2 linked regions of the Candidatus Puniceispirillum marinum IMCC1322 genome follow. The main gene of each other region encodes a partner of the protein of the gene in region 2 in a complex. Links are inferred from orthologs where the notes say so. Each region holds a gene or a part of one and is shown on either strand. Other genes may lie near its edges. The genes, in order: secY and secG.

Region 1 (3,257 bases), 2.4 Mb from region 2 along the record:
AAACAACCAAGATCAAGATAGCGCTTGATATTCATCGATGTCTGGCGACGCAGATCACCTTCAACAAGAACATCTGCATCAATGATATCACGCAGTTTTGTCAGCTCTTCTTCAGACAAATCATTAACCCGGCGTTCGTCTGGAACGCCCGCTCTCTCACAAATATTCTTGGCAGTGGTTGTACCAATACCATGAATATAGGTTAGTGCGATCTCGACCCGCTTTTTGGTCGGAATATTTACACCAGCAATTCGTGCCACTATCTGGCTCCTTTATTTTTAACGGCTAGTTTGGCTTGGGTTTTGCCCGTCAACACCATACTGGAACATTTTCCAGAAAACGGCGAATTATAGGCTTTCCCCAGTTACAGTCAACCTAAACGCTATCAGTTCATCCAAGTATCTTATTTATTTCTGACGACACGTCCTCAATAGAGGTCATACCGTTAATGCTCCGCAATTTCCCTTTGGCTTGGTAAAAGGGAAGTAACGGTGCCGTATTCTCATGATAAACCACAAGACGGTTACGCAAGGTTTCTGCATTATCGTCACTACGGTTACCAGCTGATTCCTTTGCACGGTTTTCGATCCGTGCAAATAAGGCAGCTTCATCAACTTTAATTTCAATCACATGGGCAATTTCATCGCCCCGGCTTGCCATCATCTCATCCAGTGCTTCGGCCTGGGCCACTGTGCGCGGAAACCCGTCAAGAATATATCCAGATGTAGAATCGTCGTTATCCATACGCTCGGCAATCATACCGACCATAATATCATCAGATACCAGATCGCCGCGATCCATAATGTCCTTGGCGCGCAATCCTAGCTCACTGCCAGACGCAATCGCACTGCGAAGCATATCGCCAGTAGATAGCTGTATCATTCCGCGTTCAGAAACCAAACGTTCGGCCTGAGTACCCTTGCCAGCTCCAGGTGCGCCAAAAAGAATTATGTTCATCTGTTGCGCCCTTTCAATTTTGACTTCTTGACGAGTCCTTCATATTGATGCGCCAGAAGATGCGATTGCACCTGACCAACTGTATCAAGCGTTACTGTCACCACAATCAGCAAGGATGTACCGCCAAAGTAAAATGGAACCGCATATTGGCTGATAAGAATTTCCGGCAAAATACACACCGCAGACAGATAACCAGCACCCAGAACAGTCAAACGTGTCAGCACAAAATCCAGATAATCGGCGGTTGATTTACCCGGACGAATACCCGGAATATAACCACCATGTTTGCGTAGATTTTCAGCCGTATCTTCGGGATTGAAAACAATCGCTGTGTAGAAGAAGGCGAAAAACACGATCATGCCGATATAGATAGCCAGATAAAGCGGCTGGCCACGACCAAGCAAGGCGTTCAATGTTACCAGCCAGTCAGCACCACCGCTTTGACCGCCAGTCAGATTGATGATCGAAATCGGCATCAACAATAATGACGAGGCAAAAATCGGCGGGATAACACCCGGTACATTGATCTTCAAAGGCAGGAAGGACTGGTCGCCGCCAAATACCTTGTTACCATGTTGGCGCTTTGGATATTGCACCAGAATCTTGCGCACCGAACGCTCGATAAAGACGATGAAGGCAATCACGCCAATGGCCATCGCAAAGAGCAGAACAATCAGGAAGGCCGATAAAGCGCCCGTACGACCTAGCTCTAAGGTGCCCGCCAAAGCCGAGGGCAAATTCGCCACAATACCAGCAAAGATAATCAGCGAAATACCGTTACCAACACCACGACTGGTGATCTGTTCACCCAGCCACATCAGGAACAAGGTGCCGCCTACCAAGGTAACAACCGTTGTGACGCGGAAAAACATGCCCGGATCACCAACAACACCGCTAGCCGCTTCAAGACCGACAGCAATGCCGTAACCCTGAACCGTGGCCAGAACCACCGTCATATAGCGAGTATATTGGTTGATGATCTTGCGACCGCTTTCACCATCTTTCTTGAGGGCTTCAAGGCTTGGCACAATCGCGGTCATCAACTGCATGATGATCGATGCCGTAATGTACGGCATGATATTCAACGCAAAGATCGTCATACGCGACAAGGCACCGCCAGAAAACATGTCGAACATGCCCAGAATGCCGCTTGATTGCTGTGAAAAGATATCAGCCAATGCGCCCGGATCAATGCCCGGGATCGGCAGATATGTACCTAGACGATAGATAATCAGCGCGCCAACCGTAAACAGGAGACGGCTTTTTAGTTCACTGGCTTTTGCCAATCCGCCAAGTCCTGCGCCGCCCATGCGATCTGATGCTGTTGCCATAATACCTAGATACCTAACGTCAATTATTCAGCAGATGCTGTTGGAATAACCACTTTACCGCCAGCCGCTTCGATTGCCGCGATCGCCGCCTTTGATGCGCCAGCAGCATGAATTTCAAGTTTCTTGGCCTTGAGTTCGCCTTTGGCAAGAATCCGAACACCATCGCGTGCCTTTGAAATGACACCCGCGCTTACCAAGGCCGCGGCATCGACTGGCTTGCCAGCGTCTAGCTTGCCTGAATCAATCGCTGACTGCATACGGCCAAGATTGACCTCGACATAATTTTTGCGGAAAATATTGGTAAAGCCACGCTTTGGAAGACGACGATGAATCGGCATCTGACCGCCCTCAAAGCCGTTGATAGACACGCCTGAGCGTGCTTTCTGACCTTTGTGACCGCTACCAGATGTTTTGCCGGTACCAGAGCCGATACCACGGCCAACACGCTTTGAATTCTTGGTCGCGCCGTTGTTATCTTTGACTTCATTCAGTTTCATGTCTTGCTCCTGCGATCCAATGTGAATCGCGCTTCATAATCTTTTAATAATTAGTCTTCGACTTTGACCAGATGCTTGACCTTGTTGATCATACCGCGGACTGACGGTGTGTCTTCAAGCTCACGGGTACGCCCGATCTTGTTCAGCCCAAGGCCGATCAAAGTCTGACGCTGGTCAGCCTGACGGCCAATCGCACTTCTGGTCTGTGTTACTACAACTGTTTGTTTGGCAGCCATGATTATTCTCCCTTAAGATGCGGCGGCTTCGTCGCCGGCACCTTTATCTGCACGTTTGCCAAGCACATCACCAACACGCTTACCACGCTTTTGCGCGACAGCACGCGGAGCCTGAATATGCTTAAGCGCCGAGAAGGTTGCCTTGATCATATTGTGCGGGTTTGAACTGCCGATTGATTTGGCGACAATGTCCTGAATGCCTAACACTTCGAAAACGGCGCGCATTGGACCACCAG
Region 2 (3,298 bases):
AGACCAACAAGTGGAATTTCAGTTTCACCAAATTCGCTTGATCCCGCACCTGTCATGCCGCACAGATTCCGCGCTGTCTCAAGTACGGCCATCTGCATGCCAAAACAAATACCAAAATAGGGAATATCGTTTTCTCGAGCAAATTGAATGGCGTTTATCTTTCCGGTTGATCCGCGCTCGCCAAAGCCACCTGGCACGAGGATGCCGCTAACATGATGAAGCGACTCAACTGCCGCGCCCTCTTGCTCAAATAGTTCCGAGTCAATCCACTCGACATTGACCTTGACGCCATTGGCAATACCACCATGGGTTAACGCCTCACCAAGCGATTTGTATGAATCCTGTAACGAGGTGTATTTGCCAACAATGGCGATTGTCACCTCGCCTTCAGGATTAGCAACGGTGTCGCATATGGTCTTCCAGCGTTCCAGTGGCGGTGCAATGTCTTCAAGTCCGAAATGCCGCATAACTTCACGATCAAGACCTTCGTCGTGATAGGCAAGTGGTACCTGATATATATTGCTTACATCACGCGCCAGGATAACCGCCGATTCGCGGATGTTACAGAATAGGCCAATTTTGCCCCTTTGTTCTGCTGGCAGATCATGTTCCGTCCGGCACAAAAGGATATCAGGCTGGATGCCCACCGATTGTAGCTCTTTGACCGAATGCTGGGTTGGCTTGGTCTTCAACTCGCCAGCTGCCGCAATATAAGGCAGTAAGGTCACATGCAGAAAACAGGTTTGTTCGCGGCCTAGCTGGTTACCTAATTGCCTGATGGCCTCAAGAAACGGAAGTGATTCGATATCACCAACGGTACCGCCAATTTCACAAAGGATAAAATCTTCATCATCGATATTAGATAGGACAAAGTTTTTAATGGCATCCGTCACATGCGGAATAACCTGAATTGTCGCGCCCAGATAATCACCCCGACGTTCCTTCGCCAAAACATCCGAATAGATGCGGCCAGCCGTGACATTGTCGCTTTGCTTGGCATGAACGCCTGTAAACCGTTCATAATGTCCCAGGTCAAGATCTGTCTCGGCACCATCATCGGTGACAAACACTTCACCATGCTGCGTTGGCGACATCGTGCCAGGATCGACATTCAAATAAGGGTCAAGTTTACGAAGGCGAACTTTGTATCCGCGTGCCTGCAACAAAGCAGCAAGAGCGGCCGCGCCAAGTCCCTTTCCAAGGGACGAAACCACACCACCAGTAATGAAAATAAAACGAGGCATGGACAAATTAAATACCCTATAGAACGGCACTTGGTAAGTGCCAAAATCACCATTTGGGTCAATAAAATTTAATTGTTAGGATTGACAACTAACTTCGTGACTATTTTGACGATGAAATCACCAACATTCACGCATGTCTATTTGTCAGTTGGAACAGCTGGGCCACTTACAGGTGCAGGTGTGTTGTTGATAACATCATCAACAATCGACACTGACTCTTTGCCAGCACCCGCCATGATCGCAAGAATGATCGAAGTCGTGAAAAATCCTGCAGCCAGAACGGTAGTCACACGTGTCATAAGATTTGCCGTGCCGCGTGCGGTCATAAAACCACCGCCTGAACCGCCGCCACCGATGCCAAGACCACCACCTTCACTTCGTTGCAATAGAACAGCACCAACAAGGCCAAGGGCAATCAAAATATGTATGGTTAAAACCAAGGTTTGCATCGTTATTTTCCTGCATCAACACTTAATGGCGCGGTTATAGGGCGAAATCGCGATTATTTCAACAAAATACTCATAATCGCTATGCAACATTAGATGCGGCCGCGCAAATGGCCTCAAATCCATCAGCATCTAGGCTAGCACCGCCAACCAATGCCCCGTCAACCGCTGGCAATGATAGAATTTCAGCAGCGTTGCCGGGCTTTACCGAACCGCCATAAAGTACCGGAATATGAGTATCACCCCTGTTCGGAAATGCCGAGGAAAGCCAACTGCTAATGTTTTCATGCATTGCCGCAATATCTTCTGATGATGGCACCAGGCCGGTGCCAATCGCCCATACGGGTTCATAAGCGACAATCAACCTAGCCGGATCCATAGCCTTGGGAATCGAGCCTTGTAATTGCGCAAGCACAACGGATTCGGCATTACCAGCTTCCCGATCATTGCGGGTTTCGCCAACACAGATCATGACATCCAGATTATGCGCAAGCGCTGCATTGGCCTTGGCCATGATAAGTGCATCATCTTCACCATGATCGCTACGCCGTTCAGAATGCCCGACAAGAACCATTGTAGCACCACTGTCGCGCAGCATGAGTGCCGAAACATCACCCGTATGGGCACCAGACTCGGCGGTGTGGCAATCCTGTCCACCCAGCGTTATGTCACTTTGCGCCAGCCTTATTGACATGGGGATGATATAGGGATGCGGTGCAAACAAAACACGCTTTACATTGCCAAAGGAAATACCCGCAAGGCGGCTAGCTAACATACCAGCCGTTTCAAGGTCAGGATTCATTTTCCAATTTGCTGCTATAATCATTGGTTCAATTCCATTTTTTAATCATCACTAAACGATGTTAGCGTAACAGTATTTTACTGTAAAAGGCTTGGGAAATGTTGAAAAGCCCACTAACATTACCAAAATCAAGCTGTTTTTATGCAGTATTGTTCAAATCAAGTTGCCGATAGGCACGTCAGCAAGTATTAATGGGACAAGTTCAACAATAATGCGTTCATGCGGGGCGCGGCTTGCTGTATGGCATGGTGCATCCCTAACCAACTAAAAGATAGAGATTAATATGCTTCAGGCCATGCGTAGCGGCGCTAAATCCCCCATAATGAAAGCCTTCCTTGTGTTTCTTGCAGGCGGTTTCGCGCTCTGGGGCGTCGGCGACATAACAACCGGCTTGATCGGCGGTAGTGATAAAGCTGTTTCAGCTAGTGAAGAAAGCCTGTCACCTCGCGAAGTGGCGCTTGAGTTTGAGCGCGCCCGTCGCAATTATATGCCGAATTCATCTACTGGTGAGGCGTTGCAAACCGGACTTTTGTCTGAAATTGTTGGTTCGCTCTCTCGTGCGGTCATCTTCAACGCTGAAAATAATACCCTTGGCCTGACAGTCACGCGCGCGATGCAACGTGACGCCGTTGCCAATGAAACCAATTTTCAGGATGAAATGGGAAGCTTTTCTGAAGGGCGCTTCATGCAGACGCTAGCCAGCGCAGGCATTAGCGAAGCTGAATATCTAGGCCGCGTTGATAGTGCATTAAAGCGTGACCAATTGACCCGCGCCCTTGTTGCAGGTGTTGTCTCCAACAAAGCCG

Evidence for each region.
Region 1: the proteins of secG (region 2) and secY are in contact, whole or in part, in a crystal structure (PDB 5AWW), measured with the Thermus thermophilus proteins. The link is inferred for Candidatus Puniceispirillum marinum IMCC1322 from one-to-one orthologs. Residues at the interface, in WP_223903268.1 of Thermus thermophilus: Tyr5, Ile9, Tyr12, Leu13, Ala16, Leu19, Val20, Val23, Leu24, Gln26, Glu27, Pro28, Gln30, Gly31, Ala32, Asp34, Leu35, Met36, Gly37, Gly38, Ser39, Ala40, Asp41, Leu42, Phe43, Ala45, Arg46, Val48, Tyr53, Thr56; in WP_096411648.1 of Thermus thermophilus: Leu14, Gln16, Arg17, Phe20, Ile34, Pro35, Pro37, Ile72, Arg108, Arg109, Asn112, Gln113, Arg116, Ile117, Ile120, Pro145, Gly146, Trp147, Phe152, Phe155, Val156, Val159, Thr160, Val162, Ala163, Gly164, Ala166, Leu167, Trp170, Glu173.

Annotation. Positions count from the first base shown.
Region 1 is NC_014010.1:2,620,139-2,623,395, reverse strand. What follows is about bases 122-3,051. They hold secY (preprotein translocase subunit SecY), read right to left. Parts: upstream 2,289-3,051; coding sequence 954-2,288; downstream 122-953. Other genes in these bases: rpsE (30S ribosomal protein S5), read right to left, coding at 3,034-3,051; rpmD (50S ribosomal protein L30), read right to left, coding at 2,836-3,021; rplO (50S ribosomal protein L15), read right to left, coding at 2,312-2,785; SAR116_RS12350 (adenylate kinase), read right to left, coding at 391-957; rpsM (30S ribosomal protein S13), read right to left, coding at 122-260. In the rest of the region: more of rpsM, read right to left, coding at 1-121; more of rpsE, read right to left, coding at 3,052-3,257. UniProt on the Bacillus subtilis protein: The central subunit of the protein translocation channel SecYEG. Consists of two halves formed by TMs 1-5 and 6-10.
Region 2 is NC_014010.1:209,867-213,164, reverse strand. What follows is about bases 38-3,008. They hold secG (preprotein translocase subunit SecG), read right to left. Parts: upstream 1,694-3,008; coding sequence 1,382-1,693; downstream 38-1,381. Other genes in these bases: SAR116_RS01030 (peptidylprolyl isomerase), read left to right, coding at 2,776-3,008; tpiA (triose-phosphate isomerase), read right to left, coding at 1,773-2,516; SAR116_RS01045 (CTP synthase), read right to left, coding at 38-1,244. In the rest of the region: more of SAR116_RS01045, read right to left, coding at 1-37; more of SAR116_RS01030, read left to right, coding at 3,009-3,298. UniProt on the Bacillus subtilis protein: Involved in protein export. Participates in an early event of protein translocation.